2 regions of the Streptomyces sp. NPDC003016 genome follow, and region 1 is predicted to be linked to the other one. Evidence: predicted binding sites of a transcription regulator. Region 1 holds the regulator's gene; the other holds the start of a gene.

What was found. Region 1 encodes HspR, which represses chaperone genes until heat shock. Its sites were predicted from a motif close to TTGAGNNNNNNNNNCTCAA; they were not measured.
Region 2: a site for HspR is predicted at 3,775-3,793, ahead of lon (endopeptidase La). Genes of this name have one in related genera too.

What each region holds. Positions count from the first base shown of each region.
Region 1 is NZ_JBSFTV010000004.1:84,163-90,240, reverse strand. Features, by position in the region: gene ACWDZ4_RS04560 (LuxR C-terminal-related transcriptional regulator) at 1-847, shown strand, start outside; gene ACWDZ4_RS04555 (heat shock protein transcriptional repressor HspR) at 1,304-1,753, opposite strand; gene dnaJ (molecular chaperone DnaJ) at 1,755-2,945, opposite strand; gene grpE (nucleotide exchange factor GrpE) at 2,994-3,671, opposite strand; gene dnaK (molecular chaperone DnaK) at 3,668-5,524, opposite strand; gene ACWDZ4_RS04535 (sugar transferase) at 5,705-6,078, shown strand, end outside.
Region 2 is NZ_JBSFTV010000002.1:173,012-179,089, reverse strand. Features, by position in the region: gene ACWDZ4_RS02230 (MarR family winged helix-turn-helix transcriptional regulator) at 1-116, opposite strand, end outside; gene ACWDZ4_RS02225 (lysozyme) at 374-1,207, shown strand; gene lon (endopeptidase La) at 1,350-3,752, opposite strand; gene ACWDZ4_RS02215 (nucleotidyltransferase) at 3,941-4,747, shown strand; gene ACWDZ4_RS02210 (GNAT family N-acetyltransferase) at 4,857-5,564, shown strand; partial or broken gene ACWDZ4_RS02205 (spermidine synthase) at 5,686-6,078, shown strand, end outside.

The DNA.
Region 1 (6,078 bases):
CCGGGACGCCGCGTGGATGCGTCCCGTGCCGCCGTCCGCCGCGCTGGCACACCTGCTGCAGCCCATCACACGGGAGATCCACGAGCGCGTACGTCTCACCGCCGAGCTGACCGGCTCATTGGCCCCGCTGACGGCCCTCGCGAGCGAGGACCCCAACCTCGCCATCACCGTGCTCGAAGGAAAGCCGCTGATCGGCTCTGTCATCGGTGACACCATCGGCGCCGCCACCGAGGAGATGCTGACGGTGCAGCCGGGCAGCACCCGGCCGCCCAACGCCCTGCGGAAGGCACTGGCGCACGCCCTGTCCGCCAGCGAGCGGGGCGTCGACCTCCGGCACATCTACCAGCACTCGGCGCGTTACAGCCCGCACCTCAGGGACTACCTGAAGCACTTCACCCCCGAACAGCTGCAGGTGCGCACCGTGGAGCAGACCGTCGAGCGGCTGATCATCATCGACCGCGCGGTCGCCTTCATCCCCGCCACCCGCCAGCGCGACGTCGCCCTCGAAATCCGGCACCCCGCCCTCGTCACCTACCTCGTCCAGGTCTACGAGGTCCTCTGGGCCCAGGCCACCCCCATCGCGGAGCAGCTGCCCCCGGTGTCCCCCAGCGCCCCCGTCACCGCCGTGCAGCGCAGCATCGCGCGGCTCCTGGTCGAGGGGAACACCGACGAGGTGGTGGCCCGCAAGATGGGTATCAGCGTACGGACCTGCCGCGCCCACATCGCCAAACTCGCGCAGGCGCTCAACGCCTCGGGCCGGACCCACCTCGGGGCGCTGCTCGTCCAGTCCGGCATCGCCGAGGCGCCCCGTTCGCAACTGCCCCGATCCGACCTGGCAGAGCGGTAGTTGTACACCATCGCCACCGGCACAGGTCTCGGCGACATCGAAGGCCGATGCGGCCCCCGTGGGACGGTCACGTCCGGCGCTCCCCCCACGTCCCTGGTGCCCCTCGGACCGGACCGGGAGCGACTCCGCATCTCCATGCCTCAGCGTTTGCGCGCTGCCTGCGCGACCACCGCCGCGCAGGCCGCGGTCACCTGCGCGGACGGTGTGCGCAAGGCACGCACTCGCCTGGTCGCCGCCCGTCGGTGAGCCGCCACCTACCGCGGGTACCGGTCGGAGAGCGCGGCCGGGACCTTCGCCCGCGCCGGCGGTGATCCGGCCGATGCCGCGTACCGCGACACCACCGCCGGCATCCACCGGCGCGGACTCCACCTTCAAGATCGGCCGAACCGGCCCGGCCGACAGCGAAAGGCCCGGCCCCCGCTCACGGGGTGCCGGGCCTTCGCGTGTCCGACGGAGCTACTCCGACGGCCTCTTCGGCCGCCAGACCACCAGCGCGCTCGCCTGCTGCACGTCCTCGTACCGGACCAGGTCGCGCCGGTACGACGCGTGCACCTGCGCCTCGCGCTGCTGCAGCGCGGTCGCCGCGCCCTCCACCGCCGCCGAGAGTTCGGCGACGCGCTGCTGGAGCGCGATCACCTGGTTCTCCAGCTCGATGATGCGCTTGATGCCGGCCAGGTTGATGCCCTCGTCCTGCGACAGCTGCTGCACCTGGCGGAGCATCTGGATGTCACGGGCCGAGTAGCGCCGGCCGCGCCCGGCCGTGCGGTCGGGGGAGACCAGGCCGAGGCGGTCGTACTGCCGCAGGGTCTGCGGGTGCAGACCGGAGAGCTGTGCCGCGACCGAGATGACGTACACCGGCGTCTCGTCGGTCAGCTGGTACGGATTGCGACGCTGGCGCGGGTCCATCTCATGCTCCCTTCGCGGCCTGGAACAGCTCCGCCCGCGGGTCCTCCCCCGCGGTCGCCTCACGGTAGGACTCCAGTGCCTGGCGGGCCTTGTCGTCAAGGCTCTTGGGCACTTCGACCTCCACGGTGACCAGCAGGTCGCCGCGGGTGCCGTCCTTGCGCACCGCGCCCTTGCCGCGGGCGCGCATCGTGCGGCCGCCCGGCGTACCGGCCGGCAGCTTGAGGGTGACCGGCGGCCCGCCCAGCGTCGGGACCTTCACCTCGCCGCCGAGCGCCGCCTCCACGAAGGTGACGGGCACGGTGACGGTGAGGTTGTCGCCCTTGCGGCCGAAGACGGGGTGCGGGTCCACGTGGACCACGACGTACAGGTCGCCGGCCGGGCCGCCCCGTTCACCGGGACTGCCCTTGCCGCGCAGCCGGATCCGCTGGCCGTCGGAGACGCCCGCCGGGATGCGGACCTGCATGGTGCGCGAGGACTGGGCGCGGCCGCTGCCCTTGCACACGTCGCAGGGGTCCTGGGCGATGAGCCCGCGGCCCCGGCAGTCGACGCACGGGTCGGTGAGCGAGAAGCCGCCACCGCCGCCGCGCGACACCTGTCCCGTACCGACGCAGGTCGGGCACACGCGGGGCGTGCCGTTCTTGTCGCCGGTGCCGGAACACGCCTTGCAGGGCGCCTGGCTGGACATCCGCAGCGGGACCGTGGCCCCGTCGACCGCCTCGGTGAAGCTGAGCGTCACCTCGGACTCGATGTCCTGGCCGCGGCGCGGCTGCGTACCCGTACGCGCACCCGGACCGGCGCCCCGGTTGAACAGGCCCCCGAACACGTCCCCGAGGCCGCCGCCGAACCCGCCGGCACCGCCGGTCTGGGCCCCGCCCTGGGCGCCTCCGAAGAGGTCGCCCAGGTCGAAGTTGAAGGTGCCGCCCCCGGCGCCCGGGCCCGGCCTGAAGCCGCCGTTCCCGAACAGAGCACGCGCTTCGTCGTACTCCTTGCGCCGCTTGGGGTCGCCGAGGACGTCGTTCGCCTCGGAGATCTCCTTGAAGCGTTCCTCCGCCTTGGCGTCGCCCTTGTTGGCGTCCGGGTGGAACTCGCGGGCGAGCTTCCGGTACGCCTTCTTGATCTCGGCCTCGGTGGCGTCCTTCGGGACGCCGAGAACCTTGTAGTAGTCCTTCTCGACGAAGTCCTTCGTGCTCATCCCCGACGCCCCTCCTTCCTGCCGTTACGTGTACTGCTCCTGGTCACGTCAGCCCTCGTCCGGGCCACCGCTCTCCTCGTCCGGAGCCTTGGCCGCGGGCTCGTCCGCCTTGGCGGGCGTGGCTCCGGGCTGGGGCTCGGCCACCGCGACCCGCGCGGGGCGGATGGTCCGCTCGCCGATCCGGTAGCCCGGCTGCAGGATCGCGACGCACGTCGTCTCTTCGACGTCCGGTGCGTACGAGTGCATCAGCGCCTCGTGGATCGTCGGGTCGAAGGGCTCGCCCTCCTTGCCGAACTGCTGCAGGCCCATCTTGGCGGCGACCGTCTCCAGCGATTCGGCCACCGACTTGAACCCGCCCACCAGCTCGCCGTGCTCCCGCGCGCGGCCGATGTCGTCGAGGGTCGGGAGGAGCTCGGTCAGGAGGTTCGCGACGGCGACCTCCTTGACCGTGACCCGGTCCCGCTCCACACGGCGACGGTAGTTCTGGTACTCCGCCTGGAGCCGCTGGAGGTCCGCGGTGCGCTCGTTGAGCGCCATGCGTGCCTGGTCCAGCTGCGCCGTCAGAGCTACGTCCTGTACGTCCCCCGCCGGGGCTGCCGGGTCCGACTCCTCCGCGGAGTCGGTCCCTGCCGTGTCGGGCGCGGCAGCCTGCGGTTCGGCGTCTTCGGGAGTGGCGCCGGAAGGGACGTCGGGCTTCTCCTCGAAGCCCGGAGCCTCCTCCGTCATGCGGCGCCTCCCTGACGGCCGGCGTCCTTCTCGTCGTCGACGATCTCGGCGTCGACGACGTCGTCGTCCGCCTTGGCCTGCTCGGCGCCGGGAGCGTCGCCGCCCGCGGCCTGGGCGCCCTCGGCGTTGGCGTACATGGCCTGGCCCAGCTTCTGGGAGACGGCCGCGACCTTCTCCGTCGCCGTGCGGATCTCAGCCGTGTCCTCGCCCTTGAGCTTCTCCTTCAGCTCGCCGACGGCGGTCTCGACCTCGGTCTTCACGTCACCCGGAACCTTGTCCTCGTTGTCCTTGAGGAACTTCTCCGTCTGGTAGACGAGCTGCTCGGCCTGGTTGCGGGTCTCGGCGGCCTCGCGGCGCTTGTGGTCCTCGTCCGCGTACTTCTCGGCCTCTTCGCGCATCCGGTTGACCTCGTCCTTCGGCAGCGAGGAGCCGCCGGTGACGGTCATCTTCTGCTCCTTGCCGGTGCCGAGGTCCTTCGCGGCGACGTGCATGATGCCGTTGGCGTCGATGTCGAAGGCGACCTCGATCTGCGGGACCCCGCGCGGGGCCGGCGGCAGACCGGTCAGCTCGAACATGCCGAGCTTCTTGTTGTACGCCGCGATCTCGCGCTCGCCCTGGTAGACCTGGATCTGGACGGACGGCTGGTTGTCCTCGGCCGTCGTGAAGATCTCGGAGCGCTTGGTCGGGATCGTGGTGTTGCGCTCGATGAGCTTGGTCATGATGCCGCCCTTGGTCTCGATGCCGAGAGACAGGGGCGTGACGTCGAGGAGCAGGACGTCCTTGACCTCACCCTTGAGGACACCGGCCTGGAGCGAGGCGCCGATGGCGACGACCTCGTCCGGGTTCACACCCTTGTTGGCGTCCTGGCCGCCCGTGAGCTCCTTGACGAGCTCGGCGACGGCCGGCATGCGGGTCGAGCCACCGACGAGAACGACGTGGTCGATCTCGGAGAGCTGGATGCCCGCGTCCTTGATGACGTTGTGGAACGGCGTCTTGCAGCGGTCCAGGAGGTCGGCGGTCAGCTGCTGGAACTGCGAGCGCGTGAGCTTCTCGTCCAGGTGCAGCGGGCCCTCGGCCGACGCCGTGATGTACGGCAGGTTGATCGAGGTCTCGGTGGAGGAGGACAGCTCGATCTTGGCCTTCTCGGCCGCCTCGCGCAGACGCTGGAGCGCCATCTTGTCCTTGGAGAGGTCCACGCCGTGGCCGGAGTGGAACTGCTTCACGAGGTAGTCGACGACGCGCTGGTCCCAGTCGTCACCACCGAGGTGGTTGTCACCGTTGGTGGCCTTCACCTCGACGACGCCGTCGCCGATCTCCAGCAGCGAGACGTCGAAGGTGCCGCCACCGAGGTCGAAGACGAGGATCGTCTGGTCGTCCTTGTCGAGGCCGTACGCCAGGGCGGCGGCGGTCGGCTCGTTGACGATGCGCAGGACGTTCAGGCCCGCGATCTCGCCGGCCTCCTTCGTCGCCTGACGCTCGGAGTCGTTGAAGTACGCCGGGACGGTGATGACCGCGTCGGCCACCTTCTCGCCCAGGTACGCCTCCGCGTCGCGCTTCAGCTTCTGCAGGATGAAGGCGCTCATCTGCTGCGGGTTGAACTTCTTGCCGTCGAGCTCGATGTTCCAGTCGGTGCCCATGTGGCGCTTGACCGACCGGATCGTCCTGTCGACGTTGGTGACCGCCTGGCGCTTGGCAACCTCGCCGACCAGCACTTCACCGTTCTTCGCGAAAGCGACGACGGACGGCGTGGTCCTGGCCCCTTCGGCGTTGGTGATGACGGTGGGCTCGCCGCCCTCCAGAACGCTGACGACGGAGTTGGTGGTGCCCAGGTCGATGCCGACCGCACGTGCCATTTCGATTCCTCCAGCTGACTTGAGTGGAACAGACTCAAGGATGCATGACGTAGCCCGCCACGTCAACAGACCTGAGTCAGGGAGACTCAACTCTTATGCGGCCCTTATGGGCAGGCGTGCGGCACGCCGCCACTCGATGGAGTGCCATCTCAGGGCGAAAGGCATGAAAAAGTACAGCACATGCCCGCAAAGCGGATCTTCGACCTGACGGTCGCCCCCGTCCTGCTGCTGCTCGCCCTCCCCGCCCTGCTCCTCACCGCCGCGGCCGTGGCCGTAACGTCGCCGGGCCCGGTTCTCGTACGCCGGACCCGCGCCGGCCTGGCCGGGCGCCCCTTCGGCATGCTGACGCTGCGCACCGACCCCCGCACCGCGACCGGCCGGCTGCTGCGCCGGTCGCGCCTCGACCTGCTCCCCCACCTGTTCCACGCGGTGCGGGGCGAGATGTCCCTGGTCGGGCCGCGCGCGCTGCCCCCGGACCATCCGTCGGCCACCCGGGTGCGCCTGCTGGTGCGGCCGGGCGTCACCGGCCTGTGGCAGGTCGGCGGGCGGCCGGG
Region 2 (6,078 bases), on a different contig from region 1:
CGGCGCAGGAATACGGCCAGTTCGCGTTCCAGCGCGAGGAATTCGTGGTCCACGGCGCTCGCCTCCGGAACGCGCCCGTCATCCGCTCTTCCGCTTCCGTGCACGTCAGGACTCATTGCGCGCTTTCCTCACCCCTGAAGTTTTCTTTCACCGGCGGCCATTGCCGCAGCTCGCTCAGTATTTCGTAGGTTTAGACCAACGGCAGCATCCGGATGCTCTTCCCCACCTCCTGTCTACGTGCGTAGCTTCATTGCTGACATGTCCACACCAGTGGCTCTGTCGACAGGTCGCCCGCCCGGACCTGCCGGACCAGAGCTGTCTCCAGCGCCCCAGCACCTCCAGCATCCCCACCGAGCCTTTCGGAGGCACGTACATGCCCGTGCACAGATCCGGAACGGCCCGCCGCCCGCGCACCGCGGCGGCCGGGATTCTCCTCTCCGTCCTCTCCGCTCTCGCCCTCGTCCTGACCCTGCCGGGGGCCGTCACCGCCGCCGAGAAGCCCGAACGCGGCTCGGCCCGCATGGGCATGGGCGTCGTCAAGCACGACGGCCAGGGCGGCCTGCCGCCCGGCATCCGCGTCACGCAGACCGAAGGCGTGGACGTCAGCAGCCACCAGGGCAACGTCAACTGGTCCTCCCTGTGGGCCAGCGGTGTGAAGTGGGCCTACGTGAAGGCCACCGAGGGGAACTACTACAAGAACCCCTACTTCGGACAGCAGTACACCGGCTCGTACCACGTCGGCATGATCCGCGGCGCGTACCACTTCGCGACACCGGACGACGCCGGCGGCGCCGACCAGGCCCACTACTTCGTCGACAACGGCGGCGGCTGGTCGCGCGACGGCAGGACGCTGCCCGGCGTGCTGGACATCGAGTGGAACCCCTACGGCGCGCAGTGCTACGGCAAGACGCAGAGCGGGATGGTCGCCTGGATCCGCGACTTCCTGGACACCTACAGGGCCCGCACCGGCCGTGACGCCGTCATCTACACGGCGACGAGCTGGTGGAAGACCTGCACGGGCAACTACGGCGGCTTCGGTTCCGTCAACCCGCTGTGGATCGCCCGCTACAACACCACCGTGGGCGAACTCCCGGCCGGCTGGGGCGTACAGACCATGTGGCAGTACACCTCCACGGGTCCCGTCGTCGGCGACCACAACAAGTTCAACGGCGCCCTCGACCGCGTCCAGGCCCTCGCCAACGGCTGACCGGCCGTCCTCGGCCTTGCGTTCTCCGGTTCTCGCGCAGAAGCAGAAGCGGAAGCGGAAAAGCCCCAGCAGAAGCAGAAGCCCCCTTCCCCCACAGCGGGGGAAGGGGGCGTTCCGCAGCCGGGTCACCGGCAGGCGTCCGTCACGCCGCCACCGGCACCCGTACCTCTGCCGGAGCCAGTGCGATCTCCAGGACCTGGCGGACGTCCGTCACCGGGTGGATCTCCAGCTTGTCCAGGATCTCGGCCGGGACGTCGTCCAGGTCGGCCTCGTTCCGCTTGGGGATCACCACCGTCGTGGTGCCCGCCCGGTGCGCCGCCAGCAGCTTCTGCTTCAGGCCGCCGATCGGCAGGACGCGGCCGGTCAGGGAGACCTCGCCCGTCATCGCCACGTCGGTGCGGACCAGCCGGCCGGACAGCAGCGACGCGAGGGCCGTCGTCATCGTGATGCCCGCGCTCGGTCCGTCCTTGGGCACCGCGCCCGCCGGGAAGTGGATGTGTACGCTCCGGTCCTTCAGGTCGCCGACCGGCAGCTCCAGCTCCGCGCCGTGCGAGCGGAGGAAGGAGAGCGCGATCTGGGCGGACTCCTTCATGACGTCGCCGAGCTGGCCCGTGAGGGTCAGGCCCGCGCCGCCCGTCTCCTTGTCCGCCAGCGACGCCTCGACGAAGAGGACGTCGCCGCCCGCACCCGTGACCGCCAGGCCGGTGGCCACGCCCGGGACCGCCGTGCGGCGCTCCGCCGGGTCCTGGGCGGACTCGGGGACGTGGTGGGGCCGGCCGATCAGAGCGCGCAGGTCGCCGTCCGTGATCGTGAACGGCAGCTCCCGCTCGCCCAGCTCGCTCTGCGCCGCCACCTTGCGCAGCAGGCGCGCCACCGACCGCTCCAGGTTCCGTACGCCCGCCTCACGGGTGTACTCGCCCGCCAGCTTGCGCAGCGCCGAGTCGTCGAGGGTGACCTCCCCGGGCTCCAGGCCCGCCCGCTCCAGCTGGCGCGGGAGCAGGTGGTCACGGGCGATGACGACCTTCTCGTCCTCCGTGTAGCCGTCGAGCCTGACCAGCTCCATACGGTCCAGCAGCGCCTCCGGGATGGCCTCCAGGACGTTGGCGGTGGCGAGGAAGACCACGTCCGACAGGTCCAGCTCGACCTCCAGGTAGTGGTCGCGGAACGTGTGGTTCTGGGCGGGGTCGAGGACTTCGAGCAGCGCCGCGGCCGGGTCGCCGCGGAAGTCGGAGCCGACCTTGTCGATCTCGTCGAGGAGGACGACGGGGTTCATCGACCCGGCCTCCTTGATCGCGCGCACGATCCGCCCGGGAAGAGCCCCCACGTACGTACGGCGGTGTCCGCGGATCTCCGCCTCGTCGCGTACGCCGCCGAGCGCGACCCGTACGAACTTCCGGCCCATGGCGTGGGCGACGGACTCGCCGAGCGACGTCTTGCCGACGCCGGGCGGGCCTACGAGGGCCAGCACCGCGCCGCCGCGACGGCCGCCGACCACGCCCAGGCCGCGCTCGGCCCGGCGCTTGCGGACCGCCAGGTACTCGGTGATGCGCTCCTTCACGTCGTCCAGGCCGGCGTGCTCGGCGTCCAGGACCGCCTTGGCGCCCTGGATGTCGTACTGGTCCTCGGTCCGCTCGGTCCAGGGGAGTTCGAGGACGGTGTCGAGCCACGTCCGGATCCACGACCCCTCCGGGGACTGGTCGGAGGACCGTTCCAGCTTGTCGACCTCCTTGAGGGCGGCCTCGCGCACCTTCCCGGGCAGGTCGGCGGCCTCGACGCGCGCCCGGTAGTCGTCGGACTCGTCCTCGCCGTCCTTGCCGTTGATCTCGCGCAGCTCCTTGCGCACGGCGTCGAGCTGGCGGCGCAGCAGGAACTCGCGCTGCTGCTTGTCCACGCCCTCCTGCACGTCCTTGGCGATGGACTCGGCCACGTCCTGCTCCGCCAGGTGCTCGCCCAGCCACTTCACGGCGAGCTTCAGCCGGGCCACCGGGTCGGCGGTCTCCAGCAGCTCGACCTTCTGGGCGGTGGTGAGGAACGGCGAGTAGCCGGAGTTGTCGGCGAGGGCGGAGACGTCCTCGATCTGCTGGACGCGGTCCACGACCTGCCAGGCGCCGCGCTTCTTCAGCCAGCTGGTGGCGAGCGCCTTGTACTCCTTGACCAGTTCGGTGACCGCTCCGGGGAGCGGGTCGGGCAGCGTCTCCTCGACACTCGCGCCCTCGACCCAGAGCGCCGCGCCGGGTCCTGTCGTGCCCGCACCGATCCGGACGCGCTCGCGGCCGCGGATCAGGGCGCCGGGATCGCCGTCGGAGAGCCGCCCGACCTGCTCGACGGTGCCCAGGACGCCGATCGCGGCGTACGTGCCGTCGATCCGCGGAACGAGAAGGACCTCCGGCTTGTTGCCACTGGAACGGGCGGCGGCCTGTGCGGCCTCCACCGCGGCGCGTACGTCGGCGTGCGAAAGGTCCAGGGGCACCACCATTCCCGGCAGCACGACCTCGTCGTCGAGCGGCAGCACGGGCAGGGTGAGCGGGTTGGACGTCGATGCCATGATCTCCCCTTCGGCAGTGAACTTGAGCTATGCCGACTCAATGATCGTGAGCTTCCGAATGTTCCCGGACGCATGTTCGCTGTGAGCGATCAGCGCGCGGAGCCGGTCCGCGCGCGCACGAGCGAAGCCGCGGCGCCGCCCCGGACCTTCGCTCGGCAGCGCACAGCGGCCCGGGGCACAGTGCCCTCATGAACGCACGCGGGCTGAACCACGACGGGACGATCGCACGCGAAGGCGCGCTGGACCGGGTGCCGCCGGCGTTCGCCGGCGCCGTCGACGCGGCCCGCGCCCACCTCACCGAGACGTTCGGCGGCGCGCGGCTGCACAGCGCCTACCTCTACGGCAGCGTGCCCCGCGGCGCCGCCGTCCCCGGGGTCTCCGACCTGGACCTGCTCCTCGCCCTCCACCACGAGCCCACCGAAGCCGACCGCGCCGACGCCGAGGCGGTCGAGGCCGCGCTGGACAGCGCGTTCCCGCAGCTCGACGGCGTCGGCGCCCTGCTGTTCAGCACCCGCGCCCTGCTCAGCGATCTCGAACGCCACGATCTCGGCTTCTTCGTCTCCTGCCTCTGCACCCCGCTGCTCGGCGCCGACCTGGCCGAACGGCTGCCCCGCTACGGCCCCACGACCCTGCTCGCCCGCGAAACGAACGGCGACCTCGCCCTCGCGCTCCCGCGCTGGCGCGCCCGGACCGCCGAAGCCACCACGGACAGCGCCCGCAGGACTCTCGGCCGCACCGTCGCCCGCCGCCTCGTCCGTACGGGATTCACTCTGGTCATGCCCCGCTGGGGCGGCTGGACCAGCGACCTCGACGAGTCCGCCGAACTCTTCGGCCGCTACTACCCCGAGCGCGCCGCGCAGATGCGCCTGGCCGCGGCCGTCGGCCGTACCCCTTCGGCCGATCCGGCGGTGCTCGCCCTGCTCGTCGACGACCTGGCTCCCTGGCTGGCCGCCGAGTACACGGCCGTGCACGGCGAGAAGACACCGCGCCCCTGACCGGGGCCCCTCTCCGCTGCCGGCGATCTCTTCCCGCATACCGCACATCCGCCCGGAGACACTATGTAATGATCGAAGCAAGCACCTGACTATTACACAAGGAGTGCAGATGACACCCCGGGCCCCCTCGCCGCTCTTCGATTCCACCGCCGATGCCGTCCGCGCCTGGGTCGGCGGATGGGTCGTGTCCCGGGGCGCGGCGGACCCCGTGCCCCAGCCCTGGGGCCTCACGGTCGATGTCGGCCTCCCGCACCACGCCACCCGGCACGTCCTGACCGACGCCGACGAGGCGACGGTCCGCAAGCTGGCCGAGGCGTACGCCGCACCGGCCGTCTCGCTCAAGGTGTTCCTGGAGCCGGAGACGGTCGTGCCCTGGCTCGGCCCGGAGTGGAGGCCGGACGGGCCCGGCTGGCTGATGACGACACCGCTGCGCCCGCTGCCCGGCACCGACGCCCGCACCCACGCCGACACCCCCACCCACGCCCACGCGCTCGAGGGCTACACGCTCAAGTCCTGGCGGCGCGGCGGCGTGACGCGCCTGCTCGTCACCGCCCCCGACGGCGGGTTCGCCGCGCGCGGCCAGGTCGCCCCGACCGGCAGGACAGCGGTGGTGGACCAGGTGGAGACGGCCCCCGCGCACCGGCGCAGGGGCCTGGGCGCGCTGGTGATGCGCACGCTCCAGGACGCGGCGTACCAACAGGGCGCCACGGCCGGGCTCCTGGGCGCGACGACCGACGGGCGGGGGCTGTACGAGTCGCTGGGCTGGCAGGTGTGCGCCCCGCTGACCGGCGTGACGTGCCCGGGGACCCCGGCATGACGGCGGGCCCCGGCACGACGGCGGTCCCCCGGGGACGGAAAAGGTTTGATCCCGCTGCCGCCCGGCGCCAGGACGGCGCCGACGACACCAGGAAGCACCCGAACCGCCCCGGAGGTTCCCCATGGCCGTCCAGGCCCTCCCCCAGACTCCGCACGCCACCACCGTCGACCGGTGCGAGGGCCCGTACGGGGAGGTCGTTCTGCGGGAGCGCGGGGGGCACTTCGAGATCATCGCCAACGGCTGCTTCCTGATGGACACCTCCGACGGCCGCTCCGAGCGCCTCCTCGTCGACGCCGCCCTCGCCGCGCTCCCCGGCGCGGCCGGCCTCCCCTCCCCCGCCCTCCTCATCGGCGGCCTCGGCGTCGGCTTCTCGCCCGCCCGCGCCGCCGCGCAGCCGCGCTGGGGCGGATCGCGGTCGTCGAGCGCGAGCAGGCCGTCATCGACTGGCACCGCGCGGGACCGCTGGCCCGGATCTCGGACGACGCGCTCGCCGATCCGCGATGCGAGATCATTC